Regions from separate parts of the Nitratireductor kimnyeongensis genome, predicted to be linked through region 2. Evidence: predicted binding sites of a transcription regulator. Region 2 holds the regulator's gene; the other holds the start of a gene.
The links. Region 2 encodes LexA, which represses DNA repair genes until DNA is damaged. Its sites were predicted from a motif close to TGTTCNNNNTGTGTTCNG; they were not measured.
Positions count from the first base shown of each region.

Region 1: the regulator LexA is predicted to act here: its motif matches at 7,549-7,566, upstream of KW403_RS05795 (helicase-related protein).

Region 1 is NZ_CP078143.1:1,227,281-1,239,125, reverse strand. It holds gene KW403_RS05835 (hybrid sensor histidine kinase/response regulator) at 1-1,211, opposite strand, end outside; gene KW403_RS05830 (polyprenyl synthetase family protein) at 1,433-2,353, opposite strand; gene mtgA (monofunctional biosynthetic peptidoglycan transglycosylase) at 2,478-3,254, shown strand; gene rpmF (50S ribosomal protein L32) at 3,406-3,588, shown strand; gene KW403_RS05815 (ACT domain-containing protein) at 3,649-4,074, opposite strand; gene phaR (polyhydroxyalkanoate synthesis repressor PhaR) at 4,117-4,728, opposite strand; gene KW403_RS05805 (acetyl-CoA C-acetyltransferase) at 5,030-6,214, shown strand; gene phbB (acetoacetyl-CoA reductase) at 6,323-7,042, shown strand; gene KW403_RS05795 (helicase-related protein) at 7,710-10,742, shown strand; gene KW403_RS05790 (RNA-binding S4 domain-containing protein) at 10,751-11,140, shown strand; gene fdxA (ferredoxin FdxA) at 11,279-11,617, shown strand.
Region 2 is NZ_CP078143.1:3,734,487-3,746,331, reverse strand. It holds gene KW403_RS17775 (P-II family nitrogen regulator) at 1-312, opposite strand, end outside; gene KW403_RS17770 (NAD(P)H-hydrate dehydratase) at 594-2,120, shown strand; gene lexA (transcriptional repressor LexA) at 2,196-2,915, opposite strand; gene KW403_RS17760 (MarC family protein) at 3,014-3,646, opposite strand; gene gyrA (DNA gyrase subunit A) at 3,878-6,667, shown strand; gene KW403_RS19465 (hypothetical protein) at 6,712-6,846, opposite strand; gene coaD (pantetheine-phosphate adenylyltransferase) at 7,076-7,576, shown strand; gene KW403_RS17745 (peptidylprolyl isomerase) at 7,595-8,185, shown strand; gene KW403_RS17740 (peptidylprolyl isomerase) at 8,212-8,688, shown strand; gene queA (tRNA preQ1(34) S-adenosylmethionine ribosyltransferase-isomerase QueA) at 8,746-9,822, shown strand; gene tgt (tRNA guanosine(34) transglycosylase Tgt) at 9,819-10,949, shown strand; gene KW403_RS17725 (circularly permuted type 2 ATP-grasp protein) at 11,101-11,845, shown strand, end outside.

The sequences.
Region 1 (11,845 bases), 1.3 Mb from region 2:
GTGAATTTCACGGCGTTGCCAACCAGATTCGTGGCGATCTGGCGGAACCGGCCCACATCGCCAATGAAGGAGGCGGGAAGCTCCGGATCCACACGAACGATGAGCTCCAGGTCTTTTTCGGCCACGCGGGAGGAGACAAGAGCTGCCACATCTTCAATGGCCTCGCCAAGCCTGAACGGCGCTTCGTCCAGCTTCAACTGGCCGGCATCGATCTTCGAAAAATCGAGAATGTCGTTGATGATGGTCAACAGAGCGGTGCCCGATTTGACGATTACGTCAACGAACATGGCCTGGCGTTGGTCAAGATTCGTGCGCGCCAGCAGTTCTGCCATGCCCATGACACCGTTCATGGGCGTGCGGATCTCGTGGCTCATATTGGCTAGGAATTCTGACTTCGTTCGGTCCGCCGACTGCGCTTTTATCTTTTCGGCTGCGAGCGAGATATTCGCGCTGTGCAGATCCTGATGAGCTTTCGAGATACGACGGATCATCGGCTCGAAAATGCGGAGCGCAAGGATGAGGCTCGCTGTCACCATAGCCACGGCGACGCCAAAAAGACCCCACTGGAGGGTGCCATGGCTTTCTATCATCCCAGAATTGAGAAGATCGGAGATGCGTTTCAGTTCCGGGCGCACCTGGGTGTTGGCGAGCGTCTGGAGCTGTTTGAACACACGTCGCGCCGTCGCATTGTCATAATCGGTAAAAACCTCAAGCCTGTTGGCGAGTGAGATGATATCGCGGATCTGTGTACGGAGCGGGACCTCTCCAGTCTGGCCAAGCCAGATATGACGTACAGAAGCGGGGACGGCATGGCCCGTGATATCCGTGGCGGTGGGCATCGTCTGCGAGATAGGTGCGCCTGTATCCAGTCCAACTTGAAGATTGGTCAGGCGCTGACTTTCCAATGTTGTGACTTCACCGCTGACCGCGAATTCGAGCGCCTGATAGGCGTCGTTCAGTCGCGTCAGCGCCAACTCGAGTTCGCTATGGCTCGATTCTGTCTCTGATGCGTCACCACCCGAACGAAGCTCGGCCTGCTCCAGGCGCAGGGCATTGTGAATCACATCATTGGTGGCGTCGGCCATGTGACTGATGAATGCGCCGAAACGCACCTGATTCTTGGTGGTCTGCGTTTGCCACAGCAAGAAACCGGTTCCGAACGCGACTGCGATGACGAATCCGGCAAGCAGCACGAACAGGCGTCCGCGCATATATTGTTGTGTCCCCAGGGTAGGCATTGCTGATCCCAAGACGTCCCCATTTTCCGTAAGAATTGAACATCCTGATTAATGCCCGATTAACGCTAAAAGAATGGGTTTATACATGACCCTGCGGCCAGCGGGCATGAATGAGCAGTCATGTTGGAAGAACAACAAAGCAAGACAGATCGCGCCGTCGCGCGTGTTTAAGAAAATGTCGGCGGGAAAAGCCTTTATTTCTGCCGATTGGCCACAAAACGGGCGGCTTCGCGCAGTGTCTCGGCACGTTCGCCAAACGGCTCAAGAAGCTCCTCGGCCTGAGCGACGAGGCCATTGAGTTGACGGCGGGTCCACTCGATTCCATGCAGGCTTGCCAAAGTTGCCTTGCCAGCGGCGGCATCTTTGCCGGTCGCCTTACCCATCGTTTCGCTGTTGGACGTGAGATCGAGCAAATCGTCGGCCAGCTGGAAGGCGAGGCCGATGGCAGAGCCGAACTCAGCAAGCCTTTCCGTTTCTAGAGGTTGCGCACCCCCTACCAAACTGCCGGCCTCGCAGGCAAAGCGAATGAGGGCGCCCGTCTTCATGGATTGCAGAAGAAGTATTTCTTCTTCCTTGAGGCTCGAGCCTTCTGCAGCCAGGTCCAGTGCCTGGCCTCCGGCCATGCCGCCCATGCCAGAAGCGCGGGCCAATCGGTTGACAAGCGTTAGCTTCGCCTCGGCAGTGAGATCCGTTTCGGAGGCGCTAATGATGTCGAAGGCGAAGGTGAGGAGACTGTCACCGGCCAGGATCGCAGCGGCTTCGTCGAAAGCGCGATGAACAGTGGGTTGGCCCCGCCGCAGATCGTCATCGTCCATTGCGGGCAGATCGTCATGGACGAGAGAGTAGCAGTGGACGCATTCGAGCGCGGCCGCCACGCGCAGTGCAGCGCTCTGTTTGTTTGTCTCAAACAGTGCGGCAGTCTCGAGAACGAGGAAAGGCCGTAAGCGTTTGCCGCCATTCAGGACGCCATGACGCATGGCCATCAGCAGACGTTCGGGTCGATGCAATTCGCCTTCGAGCGTTCGAGGAGCGAGCAGATCGTGCAGCGTGTTCTCCACCAGACTTGCGCCGGCGGCGAGTTTGATCTCGAAGGGGAGGGTCGGTGTCTCTTCCATGCGCGGAGCGATGCCGTTATTGGGCGTCGGGGTCAAGTCCGATTGTTGGTGCCATTGCGCCGCAGGCATTGGAGCGCTATGCGGAAAGCAGTTTTTGTGGCGTGTTAGATGCGGGGAAACAGGATTGAGCGGCCCGACAGTCGATCCCGAAAAAAAACCGTCGACCATGGGCAGCCGGCGTCGTGGCCGCAGCGTTAAAGTGCGGGCTGGATCCGCGCGTGGCTGGAGAAGGCGGCTTTTCCGCTTTATCGTGACAATGCTCGTCGTGCTCGCCTTGATACCGGCCGGATTGACGCTTCTTTATAAAGTCCCGTTTGTTCACCCTCTTTCCACATTGATGATGCGCGATCTCGCGACACTTCAAGGATATGACCGCCGCTGGACTGCGCTCGATGAAATGGGGACGCTAATCCAGCATTCCGTCATGATGTCGGAAGACGGGCAGTTCTGCGCGCATGACGGGATCGACTGGGCCGCTTTGAACCTCGTCATCAACGATGCGTTGTCGGGCGAAAAGGCACGGGGTGCCTCCACCATACCGATGCAGACAGTGAAGAATCTATATCTATGGCAGGGCCGATCCTTCGTGCGGAAAGGTCTGGAGCTGCCGCTGGCATTTTATCTCGATCTTGTCCTTTCCAAGCGACGTATCCTGGAAATTTATCTGAATATCGTCGAATGGGGCCCAAACATTTATGGAGCGGAGGCCGCGGCGCAACACTATTTCGGACGGCGGGCTTCCGAGCTTACGCGCCGTCAGGCAGCGCTGCTGGCGGTGACGTTGCCCAATCCGCTGGAGCGGAATCCGGCAAGGCCATCCGGCGGTCTCAATCGGCTGGCTGCAAACATTGAGCAGCGGGCGCGCAAGGTAGGCGGTTATGTGGGGTGTCTGAAACCCTGATTGCGGCGATTCTCCAAAAAATGTGCTGCGACCCACTGGCCAAAGGCCGTTTTGACGTGTATAGGCACGCCGACTTCCAATTCCCGGCCGAGATGCTGGGCCCTGGATCAAGGGGCCGCAACGGCCTTTGACTGATTAGCGGAGCAGGACAATGGCTGTACCAAAAAGGAAAACGACGCCTTCGAAGCGCGGCATGCGCCGCTCGGCCGATGCCATCAAGGCACCGACCTATGTCGAAGACAAGAATTCGGGCGAGCTGCGTCGTCCGCACCACATCGACCTGAAGACCGGCATGTATCGCGGTCGCCAGGTTCTGGAGCCGAAGGACGCATAAGCGACTTTCTCCAGTGAATTGCGAAAAGGCCGGTCTCTGACCGGCCTTTTTCTTTTGGGCTTACTCGTTCACCGCATTCGCCTTGGCGCGCTGTTGAACGTTGAGAAGGACCGAGAGGGCCTTTTCCGCCAGCTTCTCGGGCACGAAGATATGGTCGTGATGAAAAGCGGCGATCATATTACAGGGGATATTCTTCTCTGCCAGCGCCGTGGCGACGGACCCGGTTAGTCCCACACCGTCGAGCGCCGAATAGACGTTAAGAACGATCCGGCGCATCGGCATGTCTGTGTCAAAGCCATGTGCTCTGGCCTGTTCGAGGGAGAGGACAAGCGTCACCCCTTCCTCTTCCTTGAAAGCGCCGAGGGCGTCCTTAAGGAGTTCTCCAGCGGTATCCTGGCGGGCGGTGCAGAAAACATAGACGCCTTCACTCAGCACCGGCCTCAGGCCTGAAAGCATAGAGTGCCGCTCGCGAATGGGATCGGTCATATCGTGCAGCCGAAGGGGGGGCAGATGGGGAGGAGCTTCAGGTTAGGAATCGCCCATTGAATCAATCTTGCGCTGCATGGCCGCGATCTGCTCACGTAAATCTTTGAGATCGTCGGAACGGTGTGTGTCATTGCCCGCGTCCCTTTCCGGAGCTGCGGGTTGCTCCGAAGCACCAGGCATCGGTGTGAACATGCGCATGGCATTTTGAAACATCTCGATGTTTCGGCGCGTCTGCTCTTCCACCATTTTCATCGGAGCCGACATGCCAATCATGTCTATTGAGGAGGTCCCAAAGGCCTTGTTCATCTGCTCACGCATGCGCTCCTGCTCTTTCGAGAAGGCCATCATGGATTGTTCGAGGAAGCTTGGAACAACCATCTGCATCTGATCGCCGTAAAAGGCGATGAGCTGGCGCAAGAAAGAAACGGGTAACATGTTCTGGCCGTTGCGGTCGTTCTCCAGTTCGAAAATGATCTGGGTGAGAACCGAATGGGTGATGTCGTCGCCGGACTTCGCGTCCTGCACGACAAAGTTTTCATCGCGTTTCACCATTTCAGCGAGATCTTCCAGCGTCACATAGGTGCTGGTGCCGGTATTGTAGAGACGGCGATTGGCGTATTTCTTGATGACGATCGGGTCGTCCTTGGCTGGCATTACTGACCTCCCCGTAGCACGGTGTCTATGGCATCGAATACGGTCGTCTCTTCCGTCGACCTGGAAAAACGATGCCTTGGATTCAAGGACCAGGGGCAGGATATGCGCAAAATCCGCTCGAATGAAAGCGGTTTTCGCAGTGGCGAAGACGCGGCCGCTTTTCTTCAGCGGAGTGCAACAGTTGTTGCGGTGCACACTACCGTTTGACTCCTAACTTATTAGCCGCGACAAATGCGGACAAGGTCAGTCCGTTGTGCGGGCTGCGCATTTTGCATATCGCCTTTGTTAGGGAGAAGCCTTCATGTCGACAACTGAAGCCATCGTCGTCGCCAGCGCCGCTCGGACCCCGGTTGGTTCCTTCAACGGAGCTTTTGCCACTGTGCCAGCGCACGAACTGGGCGCCACTGCCATCAAGGAAGCGCTTTCGCGCGCTGGCGTGGCAGCGGAGGAGGTGAATGAAGTCATTCTGGGGCAGGTTCTCACCGCGGGGCAGGGGCAAAATCCGGCGCGACAGGCGTCGATCGCCGCTGGCCTGCCGAAGGAGACAACGGCCTGGGTGCTCAATCAGGTCTGTGGTTCGGGCTTGCGCACCATCGCCATCGGCATGCAGCAGATTGCAACCGGCGATGCCGACATCATCGTGGCCGGCGGGCAGGAATCCATGACGCTCTCGCCGCATTGCGCATATCTGCGTGCCGGTGTGAAGATGGGTGATTATGCCATGATCGACACGATGATCCGCGACGGCCTTTGGGACGCCTTCAACGGCTATCATATGGGCATCACGGCGGAGAATGTGGCGCGGCAGTTTCAGATCACGCGTGAGGAGCAGGACGCCTTCGCGCTGGCGTCGCAGAATAAGGCGGAGGCCGCTCAGAAGGCCGGGCGCTTCAAGGACGAGATCGTGCCGGTGACCGTGAGGAGCCGCAAGGGTGAAACCATCGTCTCCGAAGATGAATACATCCGCCATGGCGCAACGCTCGAGGGGATGCAGAAGCTGCGCCCGGCCTTCGACAAGGAGGGCACCGTGACGGCAGCCAATGCATCCGGCATCAATGACGGTGCTGCCGCGGTGGTTCTCATGCGCGAAAGTGAGGCGGAGCGCCGTGGTTTGACGCCGCTCGTACGCATTGCCTCCTGGGCGACGGCAGGTGTCGATCCCGCGATCATGGGTACGGGGCCGATCCCTGCCTCGCGTCGTGCACTGGAAAAGGCTGGCTGGAAGGCGGAAGATCTCGACCTGGTCGAAGCCAATGAAGCATTTGCCGCACAAGCCTGTGCCGTCAACAAGGATATGGGTTGGAACCCGGAGATCGTGAACGTGAATGGCGGTGCGATCGCCATTGGTCATCCGATCGGGGCTTCGGGCACCCGCGTCTTCAATACGCTTGCTTTCGAGATGCGGCGTCGTGGCGCCAAAAAGGGTCTCGCAACGCTGTGTATTGGCGGCGGAATGGGCGTCGCCATGTGCGTGGAAGCGCTGTAGATTGTTTGCCGGCGCGCGGTGGTAGACGCCGCGCGCCAGCCGGCTTATCGCTCAGGCACAACGGGGCGAAGGCGGAGGGGACAGTTCATTTTCAGGGAGGCGACCTGCATGAAGACGGCACTTGTTACCGGTGGGACCCGTGGCATCGGTGCGGCAATAGCAACAGCTCTTAAGGAAGCAGGCTATCAGGTCGCGGTAAATTATGCGGGCAATGACGAGGCGGCAGCGCGGTTTGCCAAGGAAACCGGTATTGCCGCCTACAAATGGTCGATTGCCGATTACGATGCGTGTGCCGAAGGTGTGGGGAAGATCGAGGCCGACCTCGGCCCGGTCGACGTTCTGGTCAACAATGCTGGAATCACACGCGATGTGATGTTTCACAAGATGACGGTGGAAGACTGGCGCGAGGTTGTCGATGTCAATCTCAACGGCGTCTTCAACATGACGCATCAGGTTTTTGCCGGCATGCGTTCACGCAGGTTCGGCCGGATCGTCAATATCTCTTCCATTAACGGCCAGAAGGGCCAGATGGGACAGGCCAATTATTCGGCGGCAAAAGCAGGCGAAATCGGTTTCACCAAAGCGCTGGCCCAGGAGGGCGCCCGGTTCAACGTGACGGTAAACGCGATTTGCCCGGGTTATATCGCCACCGACATGGTGATGGCCGTCCCAGAAACCGCGCGCGAGAAAATCATTGCTCAGATCCCGGTGGGGCGGTTGGGCGAGGCCTCAGAGATCGCGAGGTCTGTCATGTTTCTGGTGTCGGACGACGCCGGTTTCGTGACCGGGTCGACATTGACCGTCAATGGTGGACAGTACTTCGTCTGAAGAAAGAACTGCCGTGATGTGCGCCTGATTCCCCGGGCGTTGAGAGAAAAGCGCGCGCCGTGTTTCGCCTGCTTCTGTGCCGAATTGAAACAATTTGTTTAACGCGGCGTTCATCCTGTCGTTTCCTGTCTGTGGATAAGCTGTTCCTTATCTGTCGAAAGGTGGTGGAAAACACCAGATGTAGGGGTGAACATATCAAGAACATTCCGATATCACTGATTCGTCGCCGATTCGTTCCGGGTTTGGTCGAAGTGTTAACTCGATACTCTTTGATGTGCCGGGGGACCGTTAACGGTTCTGCAAATTTTCCTAACAAAATCTTATGTTTGTTCGGAGGGGAGAAGTACGCTCTTCGGCTTGCCGTTCAAAAGTTAACGCTCACCGCAGATTTCCCACCAGTTGTATGACGCACCGATTCAGCATCTAGGTGACGTCGCTTTGCATGGCACAGTATGTGGGGGTGAACAAAGCAGGAAACGTTGGAAGTCAGTGATTCGTCGCTGATTCGTTCCAGTCTCGTTCCAAACCTTAACAGGACTATCGATTCCGCGACCGTTTTGGCAGCCTTTGTCGGCGGAGTGTCAGTCTTGCCTTGGAATGCGGAGGCAAAGCGTGCTAACCCGTGTGCTCGCCTTTTTTCGCTGAGGTAGACGGCTTTCCGGGCCCTATGAATTTCCAGAATCAGAACGCCAGTCCCCGGTCACTATCGGGGCGCAACGTCACAGCCATCCTCGGCCCCACCAATACGGGCAAGACGCATCTCGCCATTGAGCGGATGGTGGCGCATTCGAGCGGCATCATCGGCCTCCCACTGCGCCTTTTGGCGCGCGAGGTTTATACGCGCGTGGTTGCTAAGGTGGGCGAACAGCATGTGGCCCTGATCACCGGTGAGGAAAAAATCTCGCCGCCCGGAGCGCGCTTCTCCGTTTGTACGGTGGAGGCGATGCCACGCGAGGCGGATGTGGCCTTCGTTGCCATTGATGAAGTGCAGCTTGCCGCCGATCTCGAGCGTGGGCATATCTTTACCGACCGTATTTTGCACCTGCGTGGACGCGAGGAGACGCTGCTGCTTGGTGCCGGTACAATGCGCGGCATTCTGGAAAAGCTTCTGCCGGGCCTTTCCGTCATCACCAGGCCGCGAATGTCGGTCCTCACCTATTCCGGCTCACGCAAGATCACCCGGTTGCCTCGCCGCTCGGCGATTGTAGCGTTTTCCTCTGACGAGGTTTACGCGATTGGCGAATTGATCCGCCGCCAACGTGGCGGTGTCGCCGTGGTGCTTGGCGCATTGAGCCCGCGCACCAGGAACGCTCAGGTGGCGCTCTATCAATCCGGCGATGTCGATTATCTCGTGGCGACGGATGCAATCGGCATGGGGCTCAATCTCGATGTCGATCACGTTGCCTTTGCGCAGAACCGCAAGTTCGATGGATTCCAGTATCGCGATCTCAATCCGGCAGAGCTGGGCCAGATCGCCGGACGTGCAGGCCGTCATTTGCGGGACGGCACGTTTGGTGTGACAGGCCAGGTGGATCCGCTTGCCGATGAACTCGTCCATCGCATTGAGGCGCATGAATTTGATCCGGTCAGGGTGCTGCAATGGCGCACCGCAGCGTTTGACTTTTCCAGCCTCGACACGCTGAAAGCATCTCTTGATACGCCTCCTCCGGTTGAGGGGCTCACCCGCGCACTGCCTGCTGCGGATGCAAAAGTGCTCGAATTCCTGTCGCGCGATGAAGATATTCGCAAGTTGGCGGAGGGGCGCGAACGTGTCGGGCTACTGTGGGAAGCCTGCGTGCTGCCCGATTACCGGCGCATCGCACCGGCCCAGCACGCGGAAATTGTTGGTGCAGTCTTTTCTGATCTGGCGCGAATGGGCCATGTCGATGAAGACTATATGGCTGAACAGGTCAAACGCGCCTCGTCCACCGAGGGGGACATCGACACTTTATCACAGCGGATCGCCCAGATCCGCACATGGACATTTGTCTCGCATCGACCCGGATGGTTGGCCGACGCGACACACTGGCAAGAGAAAACACGAGAGATTGAGGACAGTTTGTCCGATGCGTTGCATGAGCGATTGACGAAACGCTTTGTGGACCGCAGGACTTCCGTGCTCATGAAGCGCCTGAGAGAGAATGCAATGCCGGAAGCAGAAATCAGTCCCGTTGGCGAAGTCCTTGTCGAGGGGCACCATGTTGGTGAGATGCTAGGGTTCCGCTTTACTGCCGACCGTTCAGCGGAAGGCGAAGACGCCCGGGCCGTCAAGGCAGCGGCGCAGAAAGCGCTCGCGGCCGAGTTTGAAACCCGCGCGGAGCGTTTTGCTTCCTCGGGTAATGGAGATTTGGCGCTGGACTCCGATGGCCTGCTACGCTGGCTGGGGCAGCCTATTGCCACCCTTGTGGCCGGTGAGGATGCGCTGAAGCCGCGCATCGTTCTGCTGGCCGACGAGCAGTTGACCGGACCCGCGCGCGACAAGGTTGCCGCCCGTGCCGAGCGCTTTGTGACCTACCAGGTTGAATCGCTCTTGAAGCCATTGGTTGATCTGCGCGATACGGAAAGTCTGTCGGGGATGGCGCGTGGGATCGCCTTCCAGCTTGCCGAGAATTTTGGTGTTCTTAACCGCCGCACCGTGGCCGAAGATGTGCGCGCTCTGGATCAGGATGCACGTGCTTCGCTCCGCCGTTTGGGTGTGCGCTTCGGCGCGTACCACATCTTTGTCCCGGCGCTGATCAAGCCGGCGCCGGCGGGTCTGCTGTCGCTTCTCTGGGCGCTGAAGAACGATGCCAAGGACAAGCCGGGCTATGGCGATGTGGTGAATGCGCTTGCCGCGGGGCGGACGTCCATTGTCACCGATCCGGCATTTGAGAAAGCGTTTTACGGTCTTGCCGGTTATCGCAATCTTGGACGCCGTGCGGTGCGTGTCGATATTCTTGAGCGTCTTGCAGACCTCATTCGTCCCGCGCTGTCGTGGAAGCCGGGATCGGGCGCGCGGCCGGAAGGTGGTTATGACGGCGCTGCCTTTGTGGTCACGCCGGCAATGATGTCCATTCTTGGTGCGACCGCTGATGATATGGAAGCAATCCTCAAGGGGCTGGGCTATCGTGGAGAGCCAAAGTCAGCCGAAGAGGTGGCCGCACATCTGAGGGCGCTGGACGAGGCGGCTGTGGAAAAGGATGCCGCTCAGAAGGTTGAGGATGCCGAGCCCGCCGAGGCTGTGGCCGAGAGTGCGGAAACTGCCACGCAAGCCGAAGTGGTTGCCGCCCAGCCAAAGGGCGGAGCAGAGGGGGAGGCTGTCGTAGCGGCCACGTCTGCAGAAACCGCGGCAGCTGCTATTGAGCACCACGCGGATGAAAAGCCTGAGGCGGCGGCTGAAGTCCTCGATCCCGAGGCTCAGGCCGAAAAGGCAGTCAGCGAAGAGGAGGAGCCCAAGCTGGTTCTTATCTGGCGGCAAGCTCGTTTTGACGGGCGCAAGCGTCATGGCGCGGGCAAGGCAAATCAGCGTCAGCAGGGGCGAGGGCGTCAGGAGCGCGACGGCGCCCAAAAGCGCGGCAAGCCTGCGCGTAAGGACGGTGACAAGCAGAACTTCAAGCGCAAGGGCGCTCAGCTCCGTCAACGCGAGGAGCGGCCGGCACGGGTCGATCCGGATTCGCCCTTTGCCAAGCTAGCTGCACTGAAAGATCAGTTGAAAAAGTAGCCCATGCAATGAGCGGGACGGTTTTAGAACGGCAGCGCATTGATAAGTGGCTGTTCTTTGCACGAGTGGTAAAATCACGTTCACTCGCCGCCAAACTCGCTCAGGCCGGAAGAGTGCGCGTGAACCGCAACAAGATTGAGCAGGCCGCCTACCAGATCAAGGTGGGCGACGTGCTCACCATTTCTCTCGACCGGCGTGTCCTCGTGTACCGTGTTCTCGCGCCTGGAGCGCGGCGCGGCCCCGCTGAAGAGGCGCGTACACTCTACGAGGACATGACGCCACCTGCACTGCCGAAGGAGATCGTGGCGGCGACGATGACACCAAAGCGCGATTTGGGGGCCGGGCGCCCGACCAAAAAGGAACGTCGCGCTCTGGATCGGTGGCGCGACGATGGATGAAGCCGAAGTCAGGTCTCGAACGGTAGGAATGGGATTTCGCCTGCGACGATTGCAGCGCAATAACGGGCCTTGCAACCGCCCTTCAAAGGCGATACCTCACCACTCGACATTCCAAGAAGCTGTCAGCCGAGAGCACCTATGACCTATATCGTCACCGACAATTGCATCAAGTGCAAGTACATGGACTGTATAGAGGTTTGTCCGGTAGATTGTTTCTATGAGGGTGAAAACATGCTCGTCATCCACCCGGATGAGTGCATCGATTGTGGTGTCTGTGAACCGGAATGCCCGGCAGAGGCGATCAAGCCAGACACTGAGCCGGGCCTGGATAGCTGGCTTCAGCTCAATTCCGAATATGCCGAAAAATGGCCCAACATTACTGCCAAGAAAGAGCCTCCGGCAGACGCCAAGGAATTTGACGGTGTCGAGAACAAGCTGGAGCAGTACTTTTCGCCGGAGCCTGGCGAAGGGGATTGAGCGCGGTTTTCGTCCGCGGGGCATAATGCTGAAAGACGGGGCGTTCGCGCAGGATTCTGCCGCGACATCTTCGCACATGCGTCAAATTCTTGATTCTATCGGCTTTTTGTGGTAGCTTCGTAAAATCATGCCGGTGACAACACGTCTTTTGATGGCGCACACAGACTAATCACTGAAAGGTGGGGCTCAAAATCCGGACCGGGGCTATCTGGGTCAGGGTGTATTGGT
Region 2 (11,845 bases):
GGTGCGGATGCGGATGACTTCCTCGACATTCGTCACGAAAATCTTGCCGTCGCCGATGCGGCCTGTTTGGGCGGCCTTGCGGATCGCCTCGATCGCCGCATCCACGGTTTCGTCGGGCAGAACGACTTCGATCTTCACTTTCGGAAGAAAGTCGACGACATATTCTGCCCCGCGATAGAGCTCGGTGTGCCCCTTCTGGCGCCCAAATCCCTTCGCCTCGATCACGGTGATGCCCTGAAGGCCGATTTCCTGAAGGGCTTCCTTCACTTCGTCGAGCTTGAAGGGTTTGATGATCGCTTCGACCTTTTTCATGCCTCGGTGGCCTCCAAATGAGTTCAGGAACGGTGAGCCCGCGCCCCCTTGTTGTTCCGGTTCGAATAAAGCACGAAACATGCCAACTCTGATTAGAGCCTTGCATGAAGCATGCCAATCGCTGCATTGTGCCACCCGAAAGGCATAATCACACGGGTTTTCAGGCTGTGACTTGTTGCGCGCGGCGCTCCGGGAAGCATCAATGAACAGACACGGTGCTCAACACAGTGTGTAGTCTGCTTAAAAAATATGCAATGCGCTGAAGAAAGCGGCAGAATGTGATGCATTTGGAGGTAGTCACGCCTGAAGAGATGGGCAGAGTGGACCGTGCCGCCATCGCCCCCGGACCGCACGCCGGGTATGGTCTGATGAGGAATGCGGGCGCGGCGGTGGCAGGCGAAATCCTCGCTCGCTATGCAGAGGCAGAAGGCTTCTTCGTCTTGTGCGGCCCCGGCAACAATGGCGGTGACGGCTATGTCGTTGCGCGCCTCCTGGCTGAACGAGGTCTGGAGGTTCGCGTTTTCGCCGATGCCGGACCGGCCACGGGCAGCGATGCCGCGCTCGCGCTTGGCGACTGCCCGGTAAAGCCGGAGCCATTGTCGGCCTTCCAACCCAGACGGGCTTGGCTCGTGGTTGACGCATTGTTCGGTGCGGGTCTGAAGCGCCCCGTGGAAGGAGGGGAAGCCGCCATCATTGCAGAGGTGAGCAATAGCGGGCTTGCTGTGGTTGCCATCGATCTGCCAACCGGCTTATGCGGGTTGACCGGAAAGCCGCTCGGGTCAGCCTTTTCAGCGGACCTGACTGTCACGTTCTTTCGTAAAAAGCGCGGACATCTCCTCGTGCCGGGGAGGCAAATTTGCGGTGATCTTGTCGTAGCGGATATCGGCATTGCCGACAGTGCGCTTCATGCTGTCGGCTGCAAGGTTTGGGAAAACCAGCCTCCGTTGTGGCGGCCAATCTGGCCGAAAATCACCGCAGGCACCCACAAATATTCGCGTGGTCATGTGGCGGTGGTATCCGGTGGGGCCATCACGACCGGGGCAGCGAGACTTTCAGCGCTCGCAGCGGCGCGTGCGGGGGCAGGTGCCGTGACAGTGCTTTCGCCCGCCAACGCGCTTTCGATCAACGCTATGCATCTGACGTCGATCATGTTGCGCAAAGCAGATACGGTGAGCGAGTTGCAGGCATTTCTTGTTGACCGCAAACCCTCCGGGGCCCTCCTGGGACCAGGTGCCGGCACAGGTGGGCGAACGCGCAGTTTCGCACGCGCGCTTCTCGATCAGGCGACTGAAGCGAGCGGGCTGGTCTTCGATGCAGACGCGATCACTGCTTTTCGTGACCGGGCGGATGTGTTTTTTGGAATGATCAGGGCTTCCGCCGGCAAGGTGGTTCTCACGCCGCATGAAGGCGAGTTCGCCCGACTTTTTCCCGAACTTCAAGACGGAACAGGCGTTTCCAAAGTGCAGCGCGCCCAGGAAGCGGCCGAGCGATCGGGCGCAACCCTTGTGCTCAAGGGATTTGATACGATCGTGGCGGCACCCGACGGGCGGGCCGCAATCAATGTGAATGCCACCCCGCATTTGGCGACCGCTGGATCTGGCGATGTGCTGTCGGGAATTATCGCAAGCCTGATGGCTCAAGGGATGCCGGCTTTTGAAGCGGCGTGTGCGGGGGTGTGGGTTCATGCAGAAAGCGGTCGAACATTCGGGTATGGATTGGTCGCCGAAGACCTGCCGGATCTGCTGCCAGAGGTGTTGCAAAGATTGTTTTATAAGAAGGTGACCCCGTCAGCCCAAGCGAGATCCTGAGCGAACTCCTGGCCGCATTCATGAAACAGGGAACCAGGCGGGGTAGGCAAAACAGACGCCCCTCCGCCAGCAGGTTCAATAACGCCGCATCAAGCCAACCAGCCGTCCCTGAACCTTTACCCTATCGGGACCGAATATCCGTGTCTCATAAGCCGGATTGGCGGCTTCGAGGGCGATGGACGCTCCCTTGCGACGGAAACGTTTCAGGGTCGCTTCTTCCTGATCGACCAGGGCGACGACGATCTCGCCGGGATTGGCGGTCTGGGTTTCGCGGATAATCACCGTGTCGCCATCGAAGATGCCGGCCTCGATCATCGAGTCGCCCTTGACCTCCAACGCATAGTGATCGCCCCCACTCAGCATGTCCGGAGGCACGGCGATGGAATGGGTCTGGTGCTGAATGGCATCAATAGGAACGCCCGCAGCAATGCGCCCCATGACCGGCACAGACACGACACCGGCAATGGCGTCATCGTTGCTTGCTGCCGGCTTGGGCGGGGCAGGAGGCGCTTTGCCGAGACTGCCCTCAATGACGCTGGGCGAAAACTTGCGTGCGCCGGCATTCAGGCCCGGTGCAATCGAATCGGGCAGGCGCAACACCTCCAGGGCACGAGCCCGGTTGGGGAGCCGGCGGATAAAGCCGCGCTCCTCAAGAGCGGTGATCAACCGGTGAATACCCGACTTCGACGCAAGGTCCAGCGCCTCCTTCATTTCATCGAATGAAGGCGGGATTCCAGTCTCCTTCAGCCGCTCCTGGATGAACAGGAGAAGTTCGTGCTGCTTGCGGGTCAGCATGGGCGCCACCGAGAATCAGTTAAAAACAAAACCAGAACATACTCTATATGTTCCAGTTGTGTTCCGCAACTCCCGGTGTTGTCGTTCGACGTCTGCCGTCACGGCGCGCTGAACAGAGCCTTTGCGCCATCGGCTACGAACTGCACGGCAAGAGCTGCAAGGATCACACCGAGAAGTCTCGTCAGTATCGATCGTCCTGTCTCGCCGAGGAAATGGTCGACGCGGTCTGCAAGTGTGAACACCGCATAGGTAATGGCGATGGTCGTCAGAAGAATTCCCAGCAATGCTGCGGTGCCGACGAGGCCGCTGAAGGATCCGGAAAGAAGCACGGTGGCAGAGATCGCGCCTGGACCGGCAATCAGGGGAATTGCCAGCGGAAATGCGGCGATGTTTCGGATCATGTCTCGGGTGATTGCGCGTTCAGCACTCTTTTCATGCCGCTCCTGGCGACGTTCGAAGATCATTTCGAAAGCGATGAAGAAGAGGAGCAGTCCGCCGGCGACGCGGAACGCCGGGAGCGTGATACCAAACACGGAAAGTATGGCGCTGCCGGCCACGCCAAAGAGGGCTAGGACCGCAAAGCCGATAGTTGCGGCCCGGACGGCGACCTGATTGCGCTCAGATCGATTCATCCCGACCGTCAGCGCGAGAAAGAGCGGTGCCAGGCCCGGTGGGTCCACGGTGACCAGCAGTGTGACGAACGCGTTGAATAAGGTCTCGTAACCTGCCATCGGGGCCTCCCTTGAGACTGTCTAACCCAGTTGGGAGGCTTCAGAAAAGCTCTGATTATCAGCGTGTGTGTGGATGCTGCGGCAATTTGTCATCGACGCCATTCACAGACCACCCATATGCGTCTGAAATTGCGTTGGATTTCCTCGGCGCCAATCTCTGCTCCGATTGGAGAATCAATGGCGCTTCATATATAAGAAGTCAGTGATTCCTTATTTTGTGTGTGATCCGATTTGACTGACCAGACAACGCCGACCGGACCGGGCGAGCCCGACGATATCGAGCCGATTTCCATCATCGAGGAGATGCAGCGCTCCTATCTCGATTACGCGATGAGCGTTATCGTGAGCCGCGCTCTCCCGGATGCGCGCGACGGTTTGAAGCCGGTGCATCGGCGCATTCTCTACGCCTCTCACGAAAGCGGTTATCACTGGAACCGCAAATATGTGAAATCGGCACGTCCTGTCGCCGATGTGATGGGTAAGTATCACCCCCATGGCGATGCGGCGATCTACGATGCGCTCGTGCGCATGGCTCAGCATTGGTCCATGCGCCTGCCGCTGATCGACGGACAGGGCAATTTCGGTTCCATCGATGGCGATCCGCCTGCTGCGATGCGCTATACCGAGTCGCGATTGACGAAGGGGGCTCACGAGCTTCTCGAGGATATCGACAAGGAAACGGTCGATTTCCAGGACACGTATGATGGCTCCGGCAGCGAACCCAAGGTTCTACCGGCGCGCTATCCCAATCTCCTGGTCAATGGCTCGGGCGGCATTGCCGTCGGCATGGCGACCAACATTCCTCCACACAACCTGTCGGAAGTCATCAATGGCTGCGTGGCCATGATCGACAATCCGGCCATCAGCCTGCCTGAGCTGCAGGAGCTGATTCCGGGCCCCGATTTCCCCACCGGAGGCCTGATCCTCGGACGATCCGGCATCCGCAGCGCCTATGAGACCGGTCGCGGTTCCATCATGATGCGCGGCAAGGTCGCGATCGAGCCGGCGCGCAACGATCGCGAAGCCATCGTGATCACCGAGATTCCCTATCAGGTGAACAAGGCCTCGATGATCGAAAAGATGGCCGAACTGGTGCGCGACAAACGCATTGAGGGCATCTCTGACATTCGAGACGAAAGTGACCGCCAGGGCTACCGTGTTGTGGTGGAACTGAAGCGCGATGCGGTTGCCGACGTGGTCTTGAACCAACTTTACCGGTTTACGCCCCTGCAGACCTCGTTCGGTGCCAACATGGTCGCGCTCAATGGCGGCAAACCGGAGCAGATGAACCTGCTCGATCTGCTCAAGGCCTTTGTATATTTCCGCGAGGATGTCGTCAGTCGGCGTACGAAATATCTTCTGCGCAAGGCGCGAGACCGCGCCCATGTGTTGGTTGGCCTGGCCATTGCCGTTGCGAATATCGATGAAGTGATCAAGCTTATCCGCCATGCGCCGGATCCGCAGACAGCGCGTGAGCAATTGATGGAGCGTCGCTGGCCAGCGGCTGACGTGGAAGCGCTGATCCTTCTGATCGACGATCCGCGGCATCGGATCAACGATGACGGCACCTACAATCTTTCCGAAGAGCAGGCTCGCGCAATTCTCGAACTGCGTCTGCAGCGCCTGACGGCACTCGGTCGCGATGAAATCGCCGACGAGTTGAATCAGATTGGCGCGGAAATCAGCGATTACCTGGAAATCCTGGCATCGCGCGCTCGGATCCAGCAAATCGTCAAGGATGAGCTCATTGCCGTCCGTGACGAATTTGGCACACCTCGCCGGACAGAGATCACGGAAGGTGGCGCTGACCTTGACGATGAGGACCTGATCCAGCGCGAGGAAATGGTCGTCACGGTCACGCGCAAGGGGTATATCAAGCGTGTGCCCCTTTCGATCTATCGGGCACAGGCGCGCGGCGGCAAGGGCCGCTCGGGCATGTCCACCAAGGACGAGGATTTTGTCACGCGTCTGTTCGTGGCCAACACGCACACGCCCATCCTGTTCTTCTCCTCGCGCGGCATCGTCTACAAGGAAAAGGTCTGGCGCCTGCCAATTGGAACACCGCAGTCGGTGGGCAAGTTCCTGCGCAACATGCTGCCGCTCGAAGAGGGCGAAAGCATCACCACGATCATGCCGCTTCCCGAGGACGAGGACAGCTGGGGTGCGCTGGACGTGATGTTCGCGACGACCCGTGGAACGGTGCGCCGCAACAAGCTTTCGGATTTCGTGCAGGTCAACCGCAATGGCAAGATTGCCATGAAGCTGGACGATCCCAACGACGAAATTCTTGGCGTTTTCACATGTACGGAAGATGACGACGTGCTTCTAACGGCAGCATCGGGGCAGTGCATTCGCTTCTGCGTAACCGATGTCCGTGTCTTTGCCGGTCGAAACTCCATCGGCGTGCGTGGCATCAATCTTTCTGAAGGCGACCGGGTCATATCCATGGCCATCCTCGCTCACGTGGATGCAAGCCCTGCCGAGCGGGCAGCCTATCTGAAACAGGCCGCTGCAGAGCGGCGTCAGGTGTCCGACGAAGACGAAGAGGTGGCTCTCACCAACGAAGACGTCGGTGAAGAGGAAAGCCTGTCTACCGAGCGGTTCGAAGAGCTCAAGGCGCGTGAGCAGATGGTCCTCACCGTTAGCGAACTGGGCTATGGCAAGCGTTCATCCAGCTATGATTTCCGTGTGACGGGACGTGGCGGCAAGGGCATTCGGGCCACCGATGTCGCAAAGACTGATGAAATCGGGCCTCTGATTGCCGCGTTTCCGGTCGAGCAGGACGATCAGATCATGCTCGTATCCAATGCCGGGCAGGTCATTCGCGTGCCAGTCGATGGAATTCGTATCGCCAGTCGTGCGACCAAGGGGGTAACCATCTTCAATACCGCGAAGGGCGAGAAGGTGGTTTCTGTGGAGCGCATATCGGAAACACAGACTGACGAGGAAGAAGGTCCTCTAACCGATGACGATGTGGTCGGTGAAGCGGGTGCGGAACAGGGAGATGGCGCTGCAGAGTGACCCCCTCGCGGTGTCGTCGACTCTGTTGCCGCTCCGGTTCCGGTTTAGTGGAAGCGGCGGTTGGCGGAACTGCGAACGCGGTTTTCCAGCTTGATGCGGCTGGCCTCTTCATGAAGGCCAACGATTGTTGCAATGAGCATCGCGACGGTCATGGCGGCAGCGAGCGTAAAGATCAGCATGGCTTGTCTCCTTTTGGCTTAGTAACGTAGAGAGCCGCCATTTGGTTTCATTCTCCGGCTCGGCGCTCCCGTAGCCATTGGTGTCTTGGTTAGCCGATCTGGTTCAAACCGCTGTTGAACAACGCGTTCAGTTGGGGTTCATTTTTCTCTGCGGGAACGGTTCCGTCCCGTGCTCATAAGGGGCGATTGGCGAATTGCCATTGCCTGACAAGACGGATAAAAGCACGGCATGACCGAGCGAAAAGCTTTCTATGCAGGATCCTTTGATCCTCTGACAAACGGCCATCTCGACGTGCTCAAGGGTGCGTTGACCGTGGCCGACAAAGTGGTCGTCGGGATCGGCGTTCATCCGGGGAAAAAGCCGCTTTTCACCTATGAGGAGCGCGTTTCCTTGATCGAGCGTTCCGCGGTGGTCGAATTGGGCGAAGACGCGGGACGAATTGAAGTCGTGGCGTTTGACAAGCTGGTGATCGACGCTGCGCGCAAACACGGTGCCTCGATCATGATCCGCGGTCTGCGCGACGGTACCGACCTGGATTATGAGATGCAGATGGCCGGCATGAACGAGACCATGGCGCCGGACCTGCAGACGGTTTTTTTGCCGGCCAGCCCGTCCGTGCGCACCATTACTGCCACACTTGTCCGTCAAATCGCTTCCATGGGCGGAGATATCGCGCCATTCGTGCCGTCCGTTGTACTGGCTGCGCTTAAGGCCAAGTTCCCCGCCTGAAACCAAAAGGAGAGTTTTATGCAGCTTCGCAAGCTTGCTTCGTCTGCGCTCGTGGTTTGTAGCCTTATTGCCGGGCTCGGAACTGCTACGGCCGCAGAGCCGGAAAACACGATGATTCTAAAGCTCAAAAGCGGTGAGGTGACCATCGGGTTGCGGCCTGATCTCGCGCCGAAGCATGTGGAGCAGGTCAAGGCGCTTGTCGAGGAAGGTGCTTACGACAACGTGGCTTTTCATCGCGTCATTGACGGGTTCATGGCCCAGACCGGCGATGTACAATATGGCGATGTCGAGGATGGCTTCGATGCGCGTCTGGTCGGAACCGGCGGTTCAGACAAACCCAACCTGCCGGCGGAATTCTCGAATGCTGCATTCGCACGTGGTGCCGTCGGAATGGCCCGCTCTCAGGATCCAAATTCTGCGAATTCGCAGTTCTTCATAATGTTTGCTCCAGCTGAGCACCTCAACGGACAATACACGGTGATCGGCGAGGTCGAATCGGGCATGGACCTGGTCGATGCGATCAAGAAGGGTGATGCGGCACAGAACGGTATGGTGCAGAACCCAGACAAGATCCTGAGCGCACGCATGGCAAGTGACGGCTCGAATTAACCGCGTCGACAAAGAAAGGTACAAGAATGGCTGAAATCAAGGATCCGGAAAACACCATCGTTATGGAGACGACCAAAGGAAAGGTCGTGATCCAGCTCTTCCCGGACGTCGCCCCCGAACATGTGAAGCGCGTCAAGGAACTCACCCGCGACAAGTTTTATGACGGGATCGTGTTCCATCGCGTTATCGATGGCTTCATGGCGCAGACCGGAGACCCAACCGGAACGGGCATGGGCGGGTCCGACAAGCCCGATCTTAAAGCCGAATTCTCGAACATGGCCCATGAACGCGGCACCTGTTCGATGGCTCGTTCACAGAACCCAAACTCGGCCAACTCCCAGTTCTTCATTTGTTTCGACAAGGCTCCTTGGCTGGATCGGCAATATTCTGTATGGGGCCAGGTGACCGAAGGCATGGACAGCATCGACAAGATCAAGCGTGGCGAGCCGGTCTCGGAGCCCGACTCCATCCTCTCCATGCGTGTCGCGGCAGACGTTGCCTAAAATGTTGAGACCGGGCGGCGGGAGCGTCGCCCGATCCTGTTGGCCGGCCGGTTTGTAATGCGTGTAGACATCTTTGATTTTAATCTGCCGGAGGAACGGATTGCGCTAAGACCGGCCAATCCGCGTGATGCTGCGCGTCTTCTGAAGGTTGAGGGCCGTGTCCTGGGCGATCACTTGGTCCGTGAGCTTCCCGAAATACTTCGGCCGGGGGACGCCCTGGTCTTCAACGACACCAAAGTCATTCCCGCCCGACTTGGCGGCATGCGCCGGCGCGGCGAAGCTCAGGCCCGCATCGAGGCAACGCTGCACATGCGGGAAGGTCCGGACCGCTGGCGGGCTTTCCTGAAGCCGGCGAAGCGCGTGAATGTGGGCGAGCGGATTCAGTTCGGTCATGATGGTGAAAGCTGTTTCCTCGGTACGCTCGAGGCGACGGTGGCGGAAAAGGGTGAGGGCGGCGAGGCACTTCTGGTGTTTGATTTCTCGGGCCCGGTTCTGGACGAGGCTATCGCATCTGCCGGCCATATGCCGCTGCCGCCCTATATCGCCGGCAAACGTGCTGAAGATGAGCGTGACGAAGTCGATTACCAGACGATTTATGCCCGAGAGGAGGGGGCGGTTGCGGCGCCCACGGCGGGCCTTCATTTCACGCCTGAACTGATGCAGGCGCTGGATGCGGCCGGCATCGAGCGGTATTTTGTAACACTTCATGTGGGGGCAGGCACCTTTCTCCCGGTCAAGGTTGACGATACCGATGACCACAAGATGCACTCCGAATGGGGTGAGGTGGAGGCCGACACGGCGAAAGCCTTGAATGCGGTTCGGGAGCGGGGCGGGCGCATCGTTTCTGTCGGCACCACTTCCTTGCGGCTTCTCGAAAGCGCATCACAGCGCACCGGCAAGCTGGAGGCATGGGCTGGCGCGACCGACATCTTCATAACGCCTGGATACCGTTTTCGCACCGTCGATGTGTTGATGACGAATTTTCACCTTCCGCGCTCGACGCTTTTCATGCTCGTTTCAGCCTTCTGTGGAACGCAGACCATGAAGCGTGCCTACGATCATGCAATCAGGAATGAATACCGTTTTTATTCCTATGGTGATGCCAGCGTGCTCTTCAGGGACGACCAGTCGTGAGTGACCAGTTCATCTTCCGCCTTCTGGCGACCGACGGTGATGCCCGGCGTGGTGAAATCTCCATGCCACGTGGCACAATACGCACGCCGGCCTTCATGCCGGTGGGGACGGCAGCCACCGTCAAGGCGATGTACATGGATCAGGTCCGCGACCTGGGGGCGGACATTATTCTCGGCAACACCTATCACCTCATGCTGCGCCCGGGGGCCGAACGGATGGCGCGGCTTGGCGGATTGCACGCATTCGCGCGCTGGCCATACCCGATCCTGACAGACTCCGGCGGATTTCAGGTCATGTCGCTGGCGGACCTGCGCAAGATCACCGAAAAAGGCGTCACTTTTCGCTCCCATGTGGATGGCCAGGTGTTCGAGATGTCGCCCGAGCGGTCGATCGAGATACAGGGGCTACTGGGCTCGGACATCCAGATGCAGCTTGATGAGTGCATTGCATTGCCGGCGGAAGATGCCGAAATCGAACGTGCGATGGAGTTGTCCCTGCGCTGGGCGGAACGTTGCAAGTCGGCGTTTGGCGATCAACCGGGAAAAGCGATGTTTGGCATCGTCCAGGGCGGAGACAAACCGCATTTGCGAGAGCGTTCCGCGCAGGCTCTCGCTGCTATGGATCTGAAAGGCTATGCCGTCGGCGGCCTCGCTGTCGGTGAGCCGCAAGCAGTCATGCTCGAGATGCTCGAGGCCACCTGTCCGGTGCTGCCGGTCGGAAAGCCCCGCTATCTGATGGGCGTCGGCACTCCGGACGATATCCTGCAATCAGTCGCGCGCGGGATCGACATGTTCGATTGCGTGATGCCCACCCGAGCCGGCCGGCACGGGCTCGCCTACACGCGGCGCGGCAAGATCAACCTCAAGAATGCCCGCCACGCCGAGGATATGCGTCCGTTGGATGAAGAAAGCGATTGCCCGGCTGCGCGGGATTATTCGCGTGCCTATCTTCATCATCTGGTCAAAGCGGGAGAGTCACTCGCCGGCATGTTGCTGACCTGGAACAATCTCGCTTATTACCAGTCGTTGATGCAAGACATCCGGAATGCCATCGAAGCCGGACGCTTTGCCAAACGCTCAGCGGAGATCCGGGCTGCTTGGGAAGAGGGCGATATCCCGCCACATTGAGTAATTTTGCTCAAAGAGTGTGCAAGGCCGCCGATCTGGAGCGTAGGAATTGGGCATCGCCCTCCTTTCTCTGCTCGAACCGCCGTAACATTTAGAAACACCTTGCTTTTTTCCGGCTTCCCCGTTGAAATGCCTCAGAAAGGAGCATTTCTTGACGGCATTTGACGAGATGCGCCTGGGGGGCCAGGCCCGAAATCCCTACGAAGATTACCAGAGCTGGTTTGACCGGCAGGACGCCAAACGCCTTAAGCAGAAGGCGGGCGACGCGGAACGGGTTTTCCGAAGAACGGGGATCACCTTTGCGGTTTATGGCGATCAGGAGGCGGCGGAGCGACTGATCCCATTCGACATCGTTCCACGCATCATTTCGGGCAAGGAATGGCGCCGACTCGTCCAGGGGATAGAGCAGCGTGTTCAGGCGCTCAATGCGTTTTTGGAAGACATCTATCATCGACAGGAAATTCTGCGCGCAGGGCGCATACCCCGCGAGATCATCTCTGGAAATGAGGCGTTCTTGCCGGAAATGATCGGCGTGAAACCACCTGGAGGGGTGTATACCCACATCACCGGCGTCGACATTGTTCGGACCGGGGAAGATGACTTCTTCGTTCTGGAAGACAATGCCCGCACCCCCTCCGGGGTCTCCTATATGTTGGAAAACCGGGAAACGATGATGCAGCTCTTTCCGGAGCTGTTTCAACAGGTGAAGGTGCGGCCCGTCGAGAACTACCCGCAGCTCCTTCGCGATTCTCTGGCTCGCGTGAAGCCGGAGCTTTGCGAGGGAAAACCGACCATCGCCGTCCTGACACCCGGAAGCTTCAATTCAGCCTATTTCGAGCACGCGTTCCTGGCGGACCAGATGGGTGTGGAGCTCGTGGAGGGATCGGATCTCCGTG